Regions from separate parts of the Bradyrhizobium sp. SZCCHNRI3043 genome, predicted to be linked through region 1. Evidence: predicted binding sites of a transcription regulator. Region 1 holds the regulator's gene; each other region holds the start of a gene.
The links. Region 1 encodes PhoB, which activates phosphate uptake and scavenging genes when phosphate is short. Its sites were predicted from a motif close to TGTCATNNANCTGTCAT; they were not measured.

Region 1 (6,507 bases):
AGATATCGAAGTCGGAGATGGACGACCGGGTCGAGAAGGCGCTGCGCGGCGGCGCGTTGTGGAACGAGGTCAAGGACAAGCTCAACGCCTCGGGCCTGTCGCTGTCCGGCGGCCAGCAGCAGCGACTGTGCATCGCGCGCACCGTGGCGGTCCGGCCGGAGGTGATCTTGTTCGACGAGCCGTGCTCGGCGCTCGATCCGATCTCGACCGCCAAGGTCGAGGAGCTGATCCAGGAGCTCGCCGAAAACTATACGATCGCCATCGTGACGCATAACATGCAGCAGGCGGCGCGCGTCTCCGACAAGACCGCCTTCATGTATCTCGGCGAGCTGATCGAGTTCGACGACACCAGCAAGATCTTCACCTCGCCGAGTGATCGGCGGACCCAGGATTACATCACCGGCCGGTTCGGCTGACGCCGACGACATTGTCTTCAGGAGATCATCATGGCCAGTGAACATACCGCCAAGGCGTTCGACAGCGATCTGCAGGACCTCACCCGTCTGGTATCGGAGATGGGCGGCCTCGCAGAGCGGCTGATCGTCGATTCCGTCGATGCGCTGGTGCGGCGCGACATCGCGCTCGGCCAGAAGGTGGTCGCCACCGACGCCGAGGTCGACAAGCTGCAGCGCATCATCGAGGAGCGCGCCGTGCTCACGATCGCCCGTCGCCAGCCGATGGCGGTCGACCTGCGCGAGATCGTCGGCGCGATGCGCGTGGCGACCGATCTGGAGCGCATCGGCGACCTCGCCAAGAACATCGGCAAGCGCGTCGCGGCGCTGGAGAGCGACTTCCATCCGCTGAAGCTGATCCGCGGCCTCGAGCACATGACCGATCTGGTGCAGTCGCAGGTCAAGACGGTGCTGGACGCCTATGCCGCGCATGACCTGCCGGCGGCGATGACGGTGTGGAAGGGCGACGAGGAAGTCGACGCCATCTGCACCTCGCTGTTCCGCGAGCTCCTGACCTACATGATGGAGGATCCGCGCAACATCTCGTTCTGCATCCACCTGATGTTCTGCGCCAAGAACATCGAGCGCATCGGCGATCACGCGACCAACATCGCCGAGACTGTATTCTATATGATCGAAGGCCAGCAGATCATGGACAAGCGCCCGAAGGGCGACATGACGAGCTTCGCGACGACGATTCCCGGTAACTAAGAGAGACGGTTCAGACATGGGCGCCCGAATTCTGGTGGTGGAGGACGAGGAGGCGCTGACGACGCTGCTGCGCTACAACCTCGAGGCCGAAGGCTACGAGGTCGAGACCGTGGCGCGCGGCGACGAGGCCGACACGCGGCTGAAGGAGCGCGTTCCGGATCTCGTCGTGCTCGACTGGATGCTGCCGGGCCTCTCCGGCATCGAGTTGTGCCGCCGCCTGCGCGCGCGCTCCGAGACCCGGCAACTGCCGATCATCATGCTGACGGCGCGCGGCGAGGAGAGCGAGCGCGTGCGCGGACTCGCCACCGGCGCCGACGACTACATCGTCAAGCCGTTCTCGGTGCCGGAGCTCCTGGCGCGCGTGAAAGGCCTGCTGCGGCGGGCGAGCCCGGAGCGGCTGGCGACCGTGCTGTCCTATGGCGACATCGAGCTCGACCGCGAGAAACGCCGCGTGGCGCGCTCGGGGCGGCCGATCGATCTCGGCCCGACCGAATACCGCCTGCTCGAATTCTTCCTCGAGCACCCCGGCCGCGTGTTCAGCCGCGAACAGCTGCTCGACAGCGTCTGGGGCCGCGACATCTACATCGACGAGCGCACCGTCGACGTCCATATCGGCCGCCTGCGCAAGCTGCTCAATCCCGGCCGCGAGCAGGACCCGATCCGCACCGTGCGCGGCGCCGGTTATGCGCTCGATGATCGCTTCGCCAAGAGCGAGCAGGTGTAAGGGGCGATCGGACGTGAGGACGAAGCAGGTGTGAGGCGCGAGCGGGCCCGATTGAGGAGATCGCGGTCCGCTTTCCGCCACGCCGCCGCCGTCTTGATCGTGTCTGCTTCGTGGCCCGTCACGATGTTTCGGTCCCAGCGGACGCCCTTGATCAAGACCATCATCATATCTCTTGCCGTGCTGCTCGGCGGCGCGGCGGGCGCCCCGGCCGCCGAGCTCGAAGACGCGGTCGCGGCGGCAGGCAACGGGCAGCATGCGGCGGCGATGCGACGGCTGCTGCCGCTGGCCGCCAAGGGCGATGCGCGGGCGCAGTTCGACGTCGGCTTCATGCAGGCGTTCGGCTGGGGCGTGCCGCGTAATCCGAGCGAGGCGCTGGCCTGGTACCGCAAGGCCGCCGATCAGGGGCTAGCCGTCGCGCAACATTATCTCGGCATCGCCTACGTCAATGGCGAGGGTGTTGCCTCGAACTACGGCGAAGCCAGTCGCTGGTTCAGCCGCGCGGCGGCGCAGGGCTTCGCCCAGTCGCAATACATGCTCGGCCTGATGCTGCTCGACGGCCGCGGTGTGAAACAGGACGTCGTGCAGGGCTATGCCTGGCTGGTGATGGCGGGCCGTAGTGGCGTGCGATCGGCCGGCCGCGACGTGCAGCGGGTCAGGTTGACCGAGCCGCAGCGCGTCCAGGCCCAGAGCGCCATTGCGTCCTGGCAGCCGAAACCGGAATCGGCGGATGCGGGCATTGCCACTCCGCGTCCGGAGCAACTGCTCGGGCTCGATCGCCACATCGGCGAGGTCGTCGATCCCACCTCCTGGCCGGCGTCGTCGATCGGCGTCGTCACCGTCGCGCAATACTCGAGCGGCGGCTGGTGCACCGGCACCCTGGTGGCGCCGCGCGTCGTGCTCACCGCCGCGCATTGCGTCTTCAACGGCGTGGCGCAGGTCAGCCCCGGCAATGTCCGCTTCCTGGCCGGCATGAACCGTGGCACGCCGGCGGCATCGTCGGTCGCCGACAAGCTGATCGTGGCGCCCGATTTCGTCCCGACCCGGCACGACAGATGGTCGCTCGACCGCTCGCCCGCCGATTGGGCGCTGATCGTGCTGAAGGATGCGCTGCCGTCGAAGCCGGTGGCGGTCAAGGCGCTGACCCGCGAGGAGCTCGCGGCTGCGACGACGGCCGGCACCATCTCCGAGATCGGCTATGGCCAGGAGCGGCGCTATTCGCCGACCGGCCAGCGCAATTGCAGCGCCGGCATGACCAAGGACGGGATGCTGCTGACGGTGCATTGTCTGGCCAATTTCGGCTATTCGGGCTCGCCGATCCTCGCCGAGGTCGGTGGGCAGCCTGCCGTGGTCGGCATCTTCTCGGCGTTCCACGAGGAGACCCGGCTGATGTTCGCCGCCCCCGCGAGCCAGTTCGAGGCGGTCGTGCGCCGCGAGATCGCGGCGCAGAGTGCCTCGGCGCGGTGAGGGAAGGAGCGAGAGAGACGAGGTCCCGCCGCTGGTCATGATCTGTGCGTGACTGGATAGCGGGTTGCCAAGCGAGAGGGCGGTCCGGGAAGCGCCACCCAGGTTTTCCTGCAGCTTTCGCCTGCAGCGGGGCCTTACCGAACTGGCCTGGCTCTTGCTATAGTCCGAGTATGACGATTGTTCAAATTGATCATCCTCGGGCCGCGCGGCTGCTGTGGTGGCGGTCGCAGCCCGGCCGGACCGTTGCGCTGGTCGCCGGACTGGTCGCCGCCAACGCGCTCGCCTGGGCCTGGGCGTTCGCGCTCTACGCCGACCGGCCCGCCATCGTCGGCACCGCGATGCTGGCTTGGCTGCTCGGACTGCGCCATGCGATCGATGCGGATCACATCGCGGCCATCGACAACGTCGTGCGGAAGCTGGTGCAGGACGGTAGCGCCCCGCGCGCCGCCGGCCTCTATTTTGCGCTCGGCCATTCCAGCGTCGTCGTTATCGCCACCATCGTCGTGAGCCTCATCGCCGGCGCCGACCTCCTGGATGAAGAGAGTGCGATCAGGGCGATCGGCGGCGTCATCGGCACGTCGGTATCGTCCGGCTTCCTGCTGCTTATCGCGTTGGCGAACCTCATTCTGTTCGTGAACCTCTGGCGCCGCGCCGCACAGCCGCAGTCCGAGATGGAAACCGCCGGAAACAGCGGACGGGGCATCCTCATCCGCCTGCTGCGCCCCGTGCTCCGCCTGGTGGGACGCGCCTGGCACATGTATCCGCTCGGCTTCCTGTTCGGTCTCGGCTTCGACACTGCGAGCGAGATCGGGCTTCTCAGCCTGTCGGCGACCGAGGCTGCGCGCGGCGCGAGCCTCGCCCATGTGCTGGTATTCCCGGCGCTGTTCGCGGCTGCGATGGCCACTGTCGACACCGCCGACAGCATGCTGATGGTCGGCGCCTATCGCTGGGCGCTGACCGATCCCGCACGCAAGCTGCGCTATAACCTCGTGATCACCGGCGCATCCGTTGCGATCGCGCTGGTGATCGGCAGCTTCGAGGCGTTCACGCTGTTGGCGCCGCGGCTTGGCCTGACGGGGGGATGGGCTGACGTCGCCACCGCGCTGGGCGACGATGTCGCCAATCTCGGAATCGTCGCGATCGGCCTGTTCGGACTGGTCTGGGCGGTCGCCATGCTGCTCGGTCGCAGTCAGCGCGGTTCCGAGGCGACGCCCGGCGAAGCGCTTGCCAGCGTTCGTGCGGGGGCGCTAAACCCGCCGGCGATACGAAGCGGAACGCATAAGACGGGCTAGGAGCGGGGCCTCATGATGGTCGGCTCGGAGGGAACGATCAGGATGCTGTGGCTGCAGGGCGCGAGCTGCGGCGGCTGCACCATGTCGATCCTGGAAAGCGGCGCGTCCGGCTGGTTCGACGAATTGCGCCAATCCGGCATCGATCTGGTGTGGCATCCCTCCGTCAGCGAGCAGACAGGGGACGAGGTCGTGGAGCTGTTAGAGGCGATCCGCGACGGCCGCGAGCGGCTCGATCTGCTGGTGCTCGAAGGCTCGGTGGCGCGAGGCCCCGGTCTGAGCGGCCGCTTCAACATGCTCGCCGGCACCAACCGCTCGATCTATCACTGGCTGCTCGATCTGGCGCCGCTGGCCGACTACGTCGTCGCCGTCGGCAGCTGCGCCGCCTATGGCGGCATTCCCGCGGCTGGCATCAATCCGACCGATGCGGTCGGACTGCAGTTCGAGGGCAGCGATATCGGCGGCGCGCTTGGCGCGGCCTTCCGCTCGAAACGCGGGCTGCCGGTGATCAACGTCGCAGGCTGTGCGCCGCATCCGGGCTGGATGATGGAGAGCCTGCTGGCGCTTACCTCGGGCGATCTGACGGCAGACGGTCTCGACGCGGTCGGCCGTCCGACCTTCATCGCCAACCACCTCGCTCATCACGGCTGCTCGCGCAACGAGTTCTACGAGTTCAAGGCGAGCGCGGAGACGATGTCGGAGCGCGGCTGCCTGATGGAGCATCTCGGCTGCCGCGCAACGCAGGCGGTCGGCGACTGCAATCAGCGCTCGTGGAACGGCGGCGGCTCCTGCACCAAGGGCGGTTATGCCTGCATCGCCTGCACCTCGCCGGGCTTCGAGAGCGCGCAGAACTATCTGGAGACGGCGAAGCTCGCCGGCATCCCCGTCGGCCTTCCCACCGACATGCCGAAAGCCTGGTTCGTCGCGCTCGCAGCGCTGTCGAAATCGGCCACGCCGCGCCGCGTCCGAGTCAATGCGACGGCGGATCATGTCGTGGTGCCGCCGGGCCGTTCCGGCGACAAGCGCCGTCCATGACGCGGATCACGGTCGGACCGTTCAATCGTGTCGAAGGCGATCTCGAGGTCAGGCTCGATATCGAGAGCGGCCGCGTCGCGCGGGCGGAGGTGACGGCGCCGCTCTATCGCGGCTTCGAGCAGATCCTTGAGGGCCGGCCGCCGCTCGACGCCCTGGTGATCGCGCCGCGCATCTGCGGCATCTGCTCCGTGTCGCAATCGATCGCGGCCGCCGCGGCGTTGCGCCAGGCCATGGGCATTGCGGCAGCACCAAACGGCATCCTCGCGAGCAACATCGCGCACGCGGCCGAGAACGCGGCGGATCATCTGACGCATTTCTACATCTTCTTCATGCCGGACTTCGCCCGCGATGCTTATGCCTCGCACGCTTGGCATTCGACCGCGGCCGAACGTTTCGCGGCGACGAAGGGCAGCGCTGCCCGCGATGCGCTGCCTGCGCGCGCGCGACTGCTCGAGATCATGGGCCTGATCGCGGGCAAATGGCCGCACAGTCTCGCCTTCCAGCCAGGCGGGACGACGCGCGCGATCGAGCTCGGCGAGCGCGTGCGGCTCAACGCGATCGCGGCGTCGTTTCGCGGTTTCCTTGAGCGCGTCGTGTTCGCCGACAAGTTGGAGAACGTGCTCGCCTTGTCGACATCGGACGAGCTCGACCGTTGGCGCGAGGGCCGCGCCGGCGACTTCGCGCATTTCCTTCGGCTGGCCGATGCGCTCGCGCTGGCCGACCTCGGCAGCGGACCAGGTTCCTTGATGAGCTTCGGCGCGTATCACGACTTCAATGGGGCTCGTTTTCGCGCTGGCGTCCGCACGAGCAGTGGCGAGGTCCAGGCTTTGCC
Region 2 (6,507 bases), on a different contig from region 1:
TCAGCTTCTTGGCCTTCATCGCATCCGTCAGCCGGACGCGGCGGACGATTTCCGGCGCGAAGCTCGGCACGCCGACGAAGGTGAGGTCCTCGCCCTCGGTCAGCGTGTCGCCGATGCGAAGCGAGCCGTGGTTGGGAATGCCGACGACGTCGCCCGCAAAGGCCTCGTCCGCGACCGAGCGGTCCTGGGCGAAGAAGAATTGCGGGCTCGACAGCGGCATGGTCTTGCCGGTGCGCACCAGCTTCGCCTTCATGCCGCGGTTGAGCTTGCCCGAGCACAGCCGCGCAAACGCGATGCGGTCGCGGTGGTTGGGGTCCATGTTCGCCTGGATCTTGAACACGAAGGCGCTCATGCGCGGCTCGGCGGCGTCGACCTTGCGCAGGTTCGACTCCTGCGCGCGCGGCGACGGCGCGTAGCGGCCAAGGCCTTCGAGCAGATCGCCGACGCCGAAATTGCGCAGCGCGCTGCCGAAATAGACCGGCGTCAGGTGGCCCTCGCGAAATGCCTCGAGGTCGAACGGCTTGCAGGCTTCCTTGACCAGCTCCAGCTCGTCGGTGATCTGACTCATGTCGAGATTGGCGTTGATCTTGCCGAGCTCGGCGATGTCGATCTGCTGCGCCGCGCCGGTCTTGGCACCGCCGCCTTCGAGCAGGCGCACGCCGCCGTCGCGGATGTCATAGGTGCCGATGAAGTCGCGGCCGCGGCCCACGGGCCAGGTCATCGGCGTGGTGTCGAGCGCCAGCGTCTTCTCGATCTCGTCCAGCAGATCGAAGGTGTCGCGGCTCTCGCGGTCCATCTTGTTGATGAAGGTGATGATCGGGATGTCGCGCAGGCGGCAGACCTCGAACAGTTTTCGCGTGCGCGCCTCGATGCCCTTGGCGGCGTCGATCACCATGACGGCCGAGTCGACCGCGGTCAGCGTGCGATAGGTGTCTTCGGAAAAGTCCTCGTGGCCCGGCGTGTCCAGCAGGTTGAAGACGAGCCCTTCGAACTCGAAGGTCATCACCGAGGTGACGACGGAGATGCCGCGCTCGCGCTCGATCTTCATCCAGTCCGAGCGGGTGTTGCGGCGCTCGCCCTTGGCCTTGACTTGGCCGGCGAGATTGATGGCGCCACCGAACAGCAGCAACTTTTCCGTCAGCGTCGTCTTGCCGGCGTCCGGATGCGAGATGATGGCAAAGGTGCGCCGGCGCGCCACCTCGTCGGACAAGGCGGTGCGGGCGGGCTGTTCGGTCGTGACGGCAGTATCGGACATGAGGCGGCAGGCGTCGTTTCAGGCCAGAGAGCGGGCGATTTACGGGAAAGGCGCGGGATCTCGGCCGCCGCGCGCCCTCCATATAGGCGTTTTGCACCGCAACTCCAACCGGCGAGTTGAGCCCGGCCGGGCCGATCCGGATCAGTGCCGGAGCACCGACACCAGCCAGAACGTCAGCGCCGCGACGATCGCCGAGGCCGGAATCGTGAAGACCCAGGCATAGACGATCGATCCGGCCACGTTCCAGCGCACCGCGGAGGCACGGCGGGCGGCGCCGACGCCGACGATGGCCCCGGTGATGGTGTGGGTGGTCGAGACGGGCACGCCGAGGAAGGTCGCCAGGAACAGCGTGATCGCGCCGCCGGTCTCGGCGCAGAAACCCTGCATCGGGTTCAGCTTGGTGATGCGCAGGCCCATGGTGCGGACGATGCGCCAGCCGCCCATCAGGGTGCCCAGCGCCATCGCCGCCTGGCACGACAGCACGACCCAGAACGGCACCGTGAACTCGTTGCCGAGATGGCCCTGCGAATACAGCAGCACGGCGATGATGCCCATCGTCTTCTGCGCGTCGTTGCCGCCATGGCCGAGCGAATACAGCGAGGCCGAGGCGAATTGCAGGATGCGGAAGGCGCGGTCGACCGCGAACGGCGTCGAGCGCACCGAGGCCCAGGACACGATCGCGACCAGGACCATCGCCAGCACCAGCCCGACCAGCGGCGACAGCACGATCGCGAGCACGGTCTTCGACAGGCCGCTCCAGACGGCGGCCGAGATGCCGGCCTTGGCGACCCCTGCCCCGACCAGGCCGCCGATCAGCGCGTGTGAGCTCGACGAGGGAATGCCGGCCGCCCAGGTGACGAGGTTCCAGACGATGGCGCCGACCAGGGCCGCGAAGATCACCTGGGCGTCGACGATGGCGGGATCGATGATCCCTGTACCGATGGTCTGCGCGACGTGGAGGCCGAACACCGCGAACGCGACGAAATTAAAGAATGCGGCCCAGAACACCGCATATTGCGGCCGGAGCACGCGGGTCGAAACGATGGTCGCGATCGAGTTGGCGGCGTCGTGCAGGCCGTTCAGGAAATCGAAGGCGAGCGCAACGGCGATGAGGCCGACCAGGATCGGAAGGCCGAGTTGAGCGTCCACGGCGCGGCCCTACCCTAGACCTGTTCGATCATGATCGAATTGATCTCGTTGGCGACGTCGTCGAAGCGGTCGGCGACCTTCTCCAGATGGTCGTAGATCTCGGCGCCGACGATGAAGTCCATGGTATTGGCCTTGCGGTGCTTGAGGAACAGCTCCTTCAGCCCGATGTCGTGGAGGTCGTCGACCCGGCCCTCGAGCTTGGTCATCTCCTCGGTGATCGCGGTGATCATCGGCACGTTCTGGCCGATCGCCTGCAGCAACGGCAGCGCGCGGCCGATCAGATTGGCGCAATCGACCAGCAAGGTGCCCATCTCGCGCATGGTCGGCTCGAACTCTTTGACCTCGAACAGCACCACGGCCTTGGCGGTCTGCTGCATCTGGTCGATGGCATCGTCCATCGAGGTGATCAGGTTCTTGATGTCGCCGCGGTCGAACGGGGTGATGAAGGTGCGGCGGACCGCGGTCAGCACTTCGCGGGTGATGTTGTCGGCCTCGTTCTCGAACTGGCTGACGCGCTGGCAGTGGGCGAGGATGTCGTCACCGCCCTGCAGCATGTCCTGCAGCGCATGGGCGCCCTGAATCACCACCTTGTTGTGGCGGGCGAACAAATCGAAAAACCGCTCCTCCCGCGGGAGGACGGCGCGAAACCAGTGCAGCATGGGACGAGATCCATCCATTCCGAAACAGGCCAGGGCCGGCCCGTCACAGAACTGTCATACTCCGGATCGCGCACCAGCAGAAGCGGTGGCCGGTTCATCCACCGCTTTCTGCCCTTTCGACGATCTCTTTTCAGATCAACGGCTTAAAGGGATCGTTTGAACAGATGGGCGATTTCGCCGACCACGCCGCGGCGGAAGGTGAGCACGCAGGCGACGAAGATCACGCCCTGGATCACCGTCACCCACTGGCCGAAGCCGGACAGATATTGCTGCATGCCGACGATCACGAACGCGCCGACCACGGGGCCGAACACGGTGCCGAGCCCTCCGACCAGGGTCATGAGCACGATCTGCCCGGACATCGCCACCTCGACGTCGGTCAGCGAGGCGTTCTGGGCCACGAACACCTTCAACGCGCCAGCCAAGCCGGCCAGCGTCCCGGACAGAATGAAGGCGAGCAGCTTGTAATGGTCGGTCTTGTAACCCAGCGAGATCGCCCGCTGCTCGTTCTCACGGATCGATTTCAGCACTTCGCCGAACGGCGAGTTGATGGTGCGGAAGATCAGCAGGAAACCGGCGAGGAAGCCGACCAGCACGACGTAATAGAGCACCGTCGGCCTGGACAGGTCGAGGATGCCGAACATCCGCCCCTGGGGAATGCCCTGGATGCCGTCCTCGCCATGGGTGAACGGCGCCTGCAGATAGATGAAATACAGCAGCTGCGACAGCGCCAGCGTGATCATCGCGAAATAGATGCCCTGGCGGCGGATCGAGATGTAGCCGGTGATCACCGACAGGACGAACGATCCGGCGACGCCTGTGAAGATGCCGAGCTCGGGCGGCAGCCCCCACACCTTCAGCGCGTGGGCACTGCAGTAGCCGGCCGTTCCCAGGAACATCGCGTGGCCGAACGACAGCAGGCCGCCATAGCCGATCAGGAGGTTGAAGGCGCAGGCGAGCAGCGCGAAGCACAGCGCCTGCATGACGAAGAACGGGTACAGCCCGGTCCACGGTACGATCGCCAGCAGCGCCGCCATGATGACGAACACGATCATCTCGTCGCGCATCGCGCGCGGGGTGATCGGCAGGGTCGTGTCGGTGATGGATGTCATGTCAGGCCGCCCGTCCGGTCAGACCCGTCGGCTTCACCAGCAGCACCAGGACCATCAGAACGAAGACCACGGTGTTGGAAGCCTCGGGATAGAAATATTTGGTCAGTCCCTCGATCACGCCGAGCAGGAAGCCGGTGATGATCGAGCCCATGATCGAGCCCATGCCGCCGATCACGACCACCGCGAACACCACGATGATGATGTGCTCGCCCATCAGGGGCCGCACCTGGTTGATCGGCGCCGACAGCACGCCGGCGAGGGCCGCGAGCCCGACGCCGAGGCCGTAGGTCAGCGTGATCATGCGCGGCACGTTGATGCCGAACGCCCGCACCAATGTCGGATTCTCGGTGGCGGCGCGCAGGTAGGCGCCGAGCCGGGTCCGCTCGATCAGGAACCAGGTCGCCAGACAGACGACCAGGGAGAAGATGACGACCCAGCCGCGATAGACGGGCAGATACATGAAGCCGAGATTCATGCCGCCACGGAGCTGATCCGGGATCGCATAAGGCAGGCCGGACGAGCCGAAGAAGTTCTGGAACACGCCCTGGATGATCAGCGCCAGTCCGAACGTCAGAAGCAGTCCGTAGAGATGGTCGAGCCCGGCGATCCATTGCAGCATGGTGCGCTCGAGGATCATGCCGAAGACGCCGACGATGATCGGCGCCAGCAGCAGCGCCCACCAGTAATTGATGCCGCCGAGGTTGAGCAGGAAATAGGCGCAGAACGCGCCCATCATGTAGAGCGCGCCATGGGCGAAATTGATGATGTTGAGCATGCCGAAGATGACGGCAAGCCCGAGACTGAGCAGCGCGTAGAACGAGCCGTTGATCAGTCCGACCAGGAGCTGTGCGTAGAGGGCCTGCATCGTCTTGTTCTGTTTTCTCTCGGCGTTTCCCAGAAGATGGCGGCCCCGGCGACGTCAGCCGCCGGAGCCACAGCGGTTCATTTCTTCAACAAGGCGCACGCGCTCTTGTCGAGCGGCGTGAAGGCCTGGTCGCCCGGCACCGAGCCGACCAGCTTGTAGAGATCCCACGGGCCCTTGGACTCCGAGGGCTTCTTGACCTCGAACAGATAGGCGGTGTGGATGGTGCGGCCGTTGGGCTGGATCTCGCCCTTGCCGAACAGCGTATCCTCGGTCGGGATCGACTTCATCTTGTCGACGATCTTGGTGCCGTCGTGCGGGTTCTCGCCCAGCGCGTCCAGCGCCTTGAAGTAATGCGCGAGACCGGCATAGACGCCGGCCTGGACCATGGTCGGCGGCGCACCGTTCTTCATCCGCTTGGCGAACCGCTCGGAGAAGGCGCGGGTCTGGTCGTTCATGTCCCAGTAGAAAGTCTCGGTGAAGTTGAGGCCCTGCGCGATGTCGAGCCCGATCGACTTGACGTCGGTCAGGAACAGCAACAGCGCGGCAAGCTTCTGGCCGCCCTTATTGATGCCGAACTCGGCCGCCTGCTTGATCGTATTGGTGGTATCGCCGCCGGCATTGGCGAGGCCGATGACCTTGGCGTTCGACGACTGGGCCTGCAGCAGGAAGGACGAGAAGTCGGAGGTGTTGAGCGGATGCTTGACGCCGCCGATCACCTTGCCGCCATTGGCGGTGACGACCGCCGTGGTATCGCGCTCCAGCGCGGCGCCGAAGGCGTAGTCTGCCGTCAGGAAGAACCAGGTCGAGCCGCCCGCCTTGACCAGCGCCTGGCCGGTGGTGTGCGCCAGCATGTAGGTGTCGTAGGTCCAGTGCACCGTGTTGGGCGAGCACTGCGCGTTGGTGAGATCCGAGGTCGCGGCGCCCGAATTGATGTAGACACCGTTCTTTTCCTTGACGACGTTGTTGACGGCGAGCGCCACGCCCGAGTTCGGCACGTCGACGATGACGTCGACCTTGTCGACGTCGAACCACTGCCGCGCGATCGCGGTGCCGATATCCGGCTTGTTCTGGTGATCGCCGGAGATGACATCGATCTTCCAGCCCTTCGCGGTGAGGCCGGAATCCTCGATCGCCATCTGCGCCGCGAGCGTCGAGCCGGGACCGCCGAGATCGGCATATAGGCCCGACTGATCGGACAGCGCGCCGATCTTGACGGTCTTGTCGCCGGCCGAAGCGACGCTGCCAGCGGCGAGAGTGAGCGCCGTTCCCAGCAGCAATGACGCGATGAATTTGCTCTTCATTTCCAACTTCCAGAACTTTCCAACAAAACTGCCAAGAAGACCGTAGAGAAGACCGCGGGAGGAAACCGCCAAGTCAACGTCGCCGGCGCCGGTCAGACGCCGAGATAAGTATGCAGCTTATCCATGTTGGCCGACAGATCGGCATTGGCGAAACCGTCGATGACCT
Region 3 (6,507 bases), on a different contig from region 1:
TGGCCTGGGCGCGGATGAACTCGGCGCCGGACCAGGACAACGCCCACAGCGCCCGCGCATGCGCGAGCCCGACGCGCTCGATCAGATCCGGCAGCGGCAGGTCGAACCCGGGCATGACCGTGCCGATCATGTGACCGGATGCGTTCCATCCGACTTGGCGACCTTCCAGCACCGCGACGCTCGCCCCCTGCCGGGCCGCGCACAACGCCACCGTCAAGCCGGCCAATCCCGCCCCGACCACGCAGACGTCGACGTCGAGGTCGAAATTCAACCTGGTGCGGCCGTGTGCACCTGCGGCATCGGCGTCATCGTTCATGCTTGTGGAAGTCTCGCTCATGGCGTTTTCTTAGCGAACCCTGCGCCGGACGTCATGACGCTTTTAATGGCGATAAAGAGACGTGGTAGAGGCTGACCCAGCCTGAACGATTCGAGACGGAATTCCATGCGCCGATTGATGCTGCTGCGCCACGCCAAGACCGAGACTGACGCGCCGACCGGCCGCGACCAGGACCGCCGTCTCGACGAGCGCGGGCACCAGGATGCCGCCATGATCGGCGATTTCATCGCCAGCCACCCGCCGGTGCCGGAGCTGGTGCTGGTCTCGACCGCGGTTCGGGCGCAGCAGACCTGGGACCTCGCGCTTGCGGCGATGAAGGACCGTGTCCCGGCCCCGCAGGTCGAGTCCGTTCCCGAGCTCTACGGCGCCGAGCCGATGCAGATCCTGTATCACATCCGCCTTGCGGCAGCGCATGATCCGAAGCAGCTCCTGCTCGTCGGGCACAATCCCGGCATGCACGAGCTGGCGCTGGCGCTGACCGGCGAGGGCGATTCCGAGGCCCGCCACGAGCTGATGCGCAACATGCCGACCGCGGGACTCGCGGTGCTCGATTTCGACACCGACGATTGGGGCGATGTGAGCTTCGCCCGCGGCAACCTGCTGAGGTTCATCACGCCGAAACTGCTCAAGCACGGCTCGGTCGATTGACAGGCAGGTCGGGGCCGGCGCGTAATGCCGGCGGAGAGAGAGGAGGACCTTCGATGTTCAACTCGATTCTGGTGCCGATCGATCTGGCCGACACCGACCTCGCCAAGCCGGCCATCGCCACCGCGGCCACGCTGGCGCAGACCTGGAGCGGCACGGTGCATCTGCTCAACGTGATGCCGATGACGCCGGTGATGCTCGCCGAATACGTCCCGGCCGATTTCGATGCGCAGCAGCGCGAGACCGCCGAGGAAGCGCTGTCGATCGTGGCGCGCGAATCCGGCATCCCGGCCGAGCGCATCAGCTACACGGTACGCCAGGGCGGCATCTATCACGAGATCCTCGAGGAGGCGGCCAAGGTCAACGCTGACCTGATCGTGATGACCTCGCACCGCCCGGCGATGCGCACCTACTTCCTCGGCAGCAACGCGGGGCACGTGGTGCGCTATGCCAAGTGCTCGGTGCTGGTGGTGAGGCCGTGAGGCGGCAGATCACCGCATCTTCGCATGTCGGACCGCTTTGACCGAGCCGTGAGTCAGACGGTCGGACCAGCCTCAGCCGCGCGAGCAAGCCAGAAGCTACGCTCGCCGTTCGCTGGCTCGCCAACCGAATGTGCGATCAATTCGAAACCATTGTCGCGAAGCAGCGCCGCGTACTCGGATGGATCGAGAGACGCATGATAAAGCGGATCGCCGCGATAGCACCCGATGGCTTCACCATGTGCGGGGCCTGCGTTGAACATCAGAATGCCGCCCGAAGCCGTGCAGGCCGCGAGGACTGGAAACATTCGCCGCTGGTCGTCGTGTCCGAGATGGAAGAAGCTGTCCCACGCCAGCACCCCGTCAAATCGCCGCCCTGAGGTCCACGACCGCATGTCGGCGACGATCCATTCCTGATCCGGCATCCTCGTTCGGCAAAGTGCGATCATCGTCGGCGAGCTGTCCACGCCGGTGACGGACAACCCCTGTCCGGAAATGTGCGCTGCGATCGGCACACCGCCCCCGCAGCCCAGATCGAGCACGGTTGCGCCCGGTCGGAGACACGCAAGGAAGCGTTCGATGGGAGGCTTGTCAGTCCAGGCAGCCGCGCGGCGGTCGGCGTCCCACGACAGCGCATGGTGCTCGTAGTGGGCGACAATACGGCCTGCACCTTGGTTCATGGAAACTCCGTCGCAGGGGCCAGATGCCCCGTCTGGAATGACCACCAAAGTCTGCCATGAGACCCGATGGACGCTGTTGTCATCGAAGTGCGAGCAGGCGCCGAGTCGATCACGGCCACTCCGCGATGAAGCCCTTCGCCTTATAAGGTTCGATCTTGTCCCATTCGCTCAGCACGCGGCGGCGAAACTCCGGATGGGTGTGCCACGACTGCCGCGGTACGCCGAAGCTATCGACCGTCAGCAGCATCTTCTCGACTTCGGGCCAGTGCCGCTGCAGGGTCATCGCGTAGCGCCGCGCGGTCCAGCTGTTGCCGAGGCAGATCACGCTGCCGACATTGGCGAGGCCGAGCGCGGCGTCGATCACCGGCAGCGCGAGCGCGACGTTCTCGCCGGTATTCGTGGCGTGGTGCTCTTCGAGGATGCGCTCGGCCGGAATGCCGCGCCTCACCATGGCGGCCTTGATCAGCGTACACTCCGAAAGATCAGCGCCCGGCGTGATCCCGCCGCTGACGATGGCGTGGCGGAAGTAGCCCTGCTGCCACAGCTTCACCGCCGTCTCGGCACGCAGCTCCTCGTCGACGCGGGTCCCGAACACGAACAGGAGATCGGCCGGCCGCAGCGGCGTATCGGCGAAATGCCGCGCGTTGACCGCGGCGATCTCGGCGTCATCCGGTCTGCGCAGCGCGCGATCCTGCATCGTTCTTCTCCCAACGTCGGCTCATCCTGGCATGACGCGGCGCTGTCGCGCGCTCACATTCGATGACCGGCGATGACGCCGCGTGATCACGGCAGCAGCGAGCCGGGAATATCCGTGAGCGTGTAGCTGCGCGGCCTGTTGCGGGTGATGAAGCCGCCGACATACCAGGCGAACAGCGCGGCGAAGCCGATCAGGAACAACGCTCCCGACCATTCGGCGATGACGAGCGCACGCACCAGAAGCCCGGTCATCGCCACCGCGAACAGCGCGATCGCGGCGAGCGCCGCGCCGTAGGTGAAGCGGCCGAGGCCGGCCGTGAGCCGCGCGTTGCTGCCGCTGGAGGCGAGCCGCGCATGCAGGCCGAGGATGAAAGCACGATAGGCCTCGCTCTGCGGCGCCATCAGCGCCGCCGTCTGCCAGGAAGTCGAGATGATGCTCAGCCTGCGGCCATCGCGATGGGTGATGTCGGCACGAAAACGCTTCGCCTGCATCGACACCGGCCGGTAGGACAGCCGGATCGCGGCGATGTCGGCGTACGGCCACAGGCCGGTGCGGCCGGCGAACCGCCACGACAGGCCCTGCCCCGTGAGCTCGAACTGCTGCGCGGCGCCGATCAACGACGCCTTGTAGGCGTAGCGGATCGCGTCATGGCCTTCTGTGGTGATGTCCTGGGAAATGGATCGGTCCTGTTGCGTGTGGCGCGCGCCTTATCCTACAAACGGAGCATGAGCGAAACGATCTATTTTCCGCGCCACCTGATCCTGGCCGGAGCGATGGCCGCCGGCGTGCTGCTGGCGCTGGCCGTGCACATGCTCGGCGCCCGCTACGGGCTCGATCTCGGCGGCCTGTGGCAGACCGAGAGCGGCGCCTTCATGCCGGCGGGATCGGCGATCGCCTGGTGGCTGATCGCCACGGTCGGCTTCTCCTCGGGCTATTTCATCGCCAACATCATGCACAGCGCGGTGTCGGGCGAGATCCCGCAGCGGATGCGCAACTTCCTGGTCGTAGTCGGCGTACTGATGCTGGCCGGCATCGGCCAGGCGATCTCCGGCCCGAGCCCGGTGCCGTCGGCCTCAGGTGTGCTGGCCGGCCTCGCCGCGCTCTGCCTCGGTGCCCTGATGGCGTTCTGCGGCGCCAATTTCGCGTTGCGTAAGAGCTGACGCGCGGCATCCGGATGCGACGACGCCGCGCGGGATGTCCGCGCGGCGTTTTGTCTCATCGACTGATGACGCGATCAGCTTGCGGCGCGCAGGTTGACGCCGCTCTCGGCGAGCTTGGTCAGCTTCATGTCGGTCGCCTTCTCCTCGTCGAGCGTCTTCTGCAGCACGGCGGCGCAGTCGCTGCGGCCAAGCTGCTTGGCCCAGGCGATCAGGCTGCCGTAGCGCGTGATCTCGTAGTGCTCGGCCGCCTGGGCGGCGTTGATCAGCGCTGCGTCCAGCACGGCCTTGTCGGTGACCTCGCCCGCGACCTCCTCGGCCTCCTCGATGATGCCGTCGATCGCCGGACAGTCGACCGCCTTGGCCGCGATGCCGTGCATCTTGAACACCTGCTCGAGACGCGTCACATGCGTCTTCGTCTCATCGAGATGGGTCAGAAAACCCTGCTTGAGCTTCCGATCCGTCGCCTTGTCCGCCATCTTTGGCAGCGCTTTGACGAGCTGGTTCTCGGCGTAATAGATGTCCTGCAGCTGATGAACGAACAGATCGTTCATCGTCTTGATGTCCTTGGTGAACAGTCCCATTTGCCTCATGTCCTCTTGGTTCGGGAACATGGCAGGTCCCTCCCCGACCGATCGTCGCCATGTTCGCTGTGCCCTCGGGGCGCTAACCGGCGGCCACCGCGGTTGTTCCGGCGCAACCGGCCCTGCCGGCCGGAACCGGTCGCAGAGGGCCAAGTTTGCTGGTGAACCGCGCGCGTGACCAATTGGACCGAACTGAGGCGGCCGCCAGCCATGTGACTGAAGTGTGACAGACCCGCGCCGCATGGGTCGGAGCTGAGCTGTGTCAAGGACTGCACAAGGCGCGCATTTTAGCATAAGGAACAGGCTGTCACGAATTGCCCGCCTCCATCGACCAATGGTTTCGCCTCTTTTCCAAGAACTAGTACCGCCCCGCCGGGAGGATGAATGCAGCGCCTGCTGACCACGCTCTCGCGTGGCTTCAAGAAATGGATCGGCTGGAAGCGGCTGGGGATTGCAGCGAGCCTTGCGATCATCGCCTTCGCGATCACGACGCTCGTGCGCACGCTCAAGGGCGTCGATGCCGGCGTCATCCTGACGGCGCTCACCGAAATCCCGCTCGGTCACATCGCGCTCGCGGCCTTGTGTGTGATCGGCGCGTTCTGCACGCTGACCTTCTATGACTATTTTGCACTGCGAACGATTGGCAAGAAACACGTCCCCTATCGCATCGCAGCGATGAGCGCCTTCACCAGCTATTCGATCGGCCACAACATCGGCGCCACCGTCTTCACCGGGGGCGCGATCCGGTTCCGGATCTATTCGGACTACGGCCTGTCCGCGATCGACGTCGCCAAGATCTGCTTCCTGTCGGGCCTGACCTTCTGGCTCGGCAACCTGTTCGTGCTCGGCATCGGCATGACCCTGCATCCGGCCGCCGCCACCGCGATGGACCAGTTGCCCCCGGCGATGAACCAGCTGATCGCGATCGGCATCCTCGGGGCGATCTTCGCCTATCTCGGCTGGCTGACCGCCGGCAAGAACCGCCGGCAGCTCGGCCAGAACGGCTGGAAGGTGGTGCTGCCTTCCGCGCAGCTCACGCTGGTGCAGATCCTGATCGGCGTCGTCGACCTCGGCTTCTGCGCGCTGGCGATGTACCTGCTCGTCCCCGCCGATCCTCCGATCGACTTCCTGTCGCTGTCGGTGGTGTTCATCCTCGCCACCCTGCTCGGCTTTGCCAGCCATGCGCCTGGCAGCATCGGCGTGTTCGATGCCGCGATGCTGGTGGCGCTGCCGCAGTTCGGCCGCGAGCAGCTCTTGGCCACCCTGCTCGTCTTCCGCGTGCTCTATTTCGTGATCCCCTTCGCCATCGCGATCTCGATCATGGGCATCAGGGAGCTCTGGATGAACGTCGTCAAGCCGTGGCAGGAGCGGCGCCGGCTGAACGCCGCCTGCGAGGACGAGGTCGCGGCCAAGCGCGCCGCCGCCACGGCCCCTGCCGCGGTTCCCCAGCGCATCAAGCGCCACTCCCAGCGCTGAGCAGCAATTCTCTCGCGGACGATGCGACGGTTCGATCCTCGACCGGTTGAACTCGCGTGCGGTCCTCTTATTTCCGCCCCATCGCTGACGTGAATCTTTGCGCATGACCCGAATGCCCCCTCGTCCGCTGCTCGCCGCCTGCGTCCTGGCCAGCCTGCTCGCCCCTCTCGCCGCCACCGAGGCGGCCGCGCAGTTCGGCGCAGCGCCGCTGCAGATCAGCTGGGAGGTGCGCAACCGCTTCCGTCTCTTCCGCGAGGAGCGCGACTTCCTGCTGCATACCGAGAGCACGCGCGACCGCTCCATCCTCGCCGCCGAGCAGGCGCTGGGAGTGCAGAGCGACGGCCGCGGCTGGGCGCGCAACGTCGTCAACCGGCTCTGCATCGACCTCGCCGGCCGCGTCAACGAGCCGTGCACGCGCGACAACGTCAAGGAAAGCTATCTCACACCCATCG

Region 2: a site for PhoB is predicted at 3,105-3,121, ahead of QX124_RS30090 (DUF47 domain-containing protein). Genes of this name have one in related genera too.
Region 3: a site for PhoB is predicted at 4,792-4,808, ahead of QX124_RS28100 (YbhN family protein). Genes of this name have one in related genera too.

What each region holds. Positions count from the first base shown of each region.
Region 1 is NZ_JAUHID010000001.1:654,746-661,252, forward strand. It holds gene pstB (phosphate ABC transporter ATP-binding protein PstB) at 1-416, shown strand, start outside; gene phoU (phosphate signaling complex protein PhoU) at 447-1,163, shown strand; gene phoB (phosphate regulon transcriptional regulator PhoB) at 1,180-1,887, shown strand; gene QX124_RS03085 (trypsin-like serine protease) at 2,035-3,351, shown strand; gene QX124_RS03090 (HoxN/HupN/NixA family nickel/cobalt transporter) at 3,522-4,643, shown strand; gene QX124_RS03095 (HupU protein) at 4,659-5,675, shown strand; gene QX124_RS03100 (nickel-dependent hydrogenase large subunit) at 5,672-6,507, shown strand, end outside.
Region 2 is NZ_JAUHID010000027.1:39,012-45,518, reverse strand. It holds gene QX124_RS30100 (peptide chain release factor 3) at 1-1,255, opposite strand, end outside; gene QX124_RS30095 (anion permease) at 1,397-2,404, opposite strand; gene QX124_RS30090 (DUF47 domain-containing protein) at 2,419-3,063, opposite strand; gene QX124_RS30085 (branched-chain amino acid ABC transporter permease) at 3,207-4,175, opposite strand; gene QX124_RS30080 (branched-chain amino acid ABC transporter permease) at 4,177-5,040, opposite strand; gene QX124_RS30075 (ABC transporter substrate-binding protein) at 5,118-6,341, opposite strand; gene QX124_RS30070 (ABC transporter ATP-binding protein) at 6,434-6,507, opposite strand, start outside.
Region 3 is NZ_JAUHID010000021.1:80,224-86,730, reverse strand. It holds gene QX124_RS28140 (FAD-binding oxidoreductase) at 1-337, opposite strand, end outside; gene QX124_RS28135 (histidine phosphatase family protein) at 443-985, shown strand; gene QX124_RS28130 (universal stress protein) at 1,039-1,464, shown strand; gene QX124_RS28125 (class I SAM-dependent methyltransferase) at 1,518-2,141, opposite strand; gene QX124_RS28120 (YdcF family protein) at 2,251-2,838, opposite strand; gene QX124_RS28115 (hypothetical protein) at 2,925-3,455, opposite strand; gene QX124_RS28110 (hypothetical protein) at 3,564-3,998, shown strand; gene QX124_RS28105 (ferritin-like domain-containing protein) at 4,073-4,579, opposite strand; gene QX124_RS28100 (YbhN family protein) at 4,964-6,055, shown strand; gene QX124_RS28095 (hypothetical protein) at 6,159-6,507, shown strand, end outside.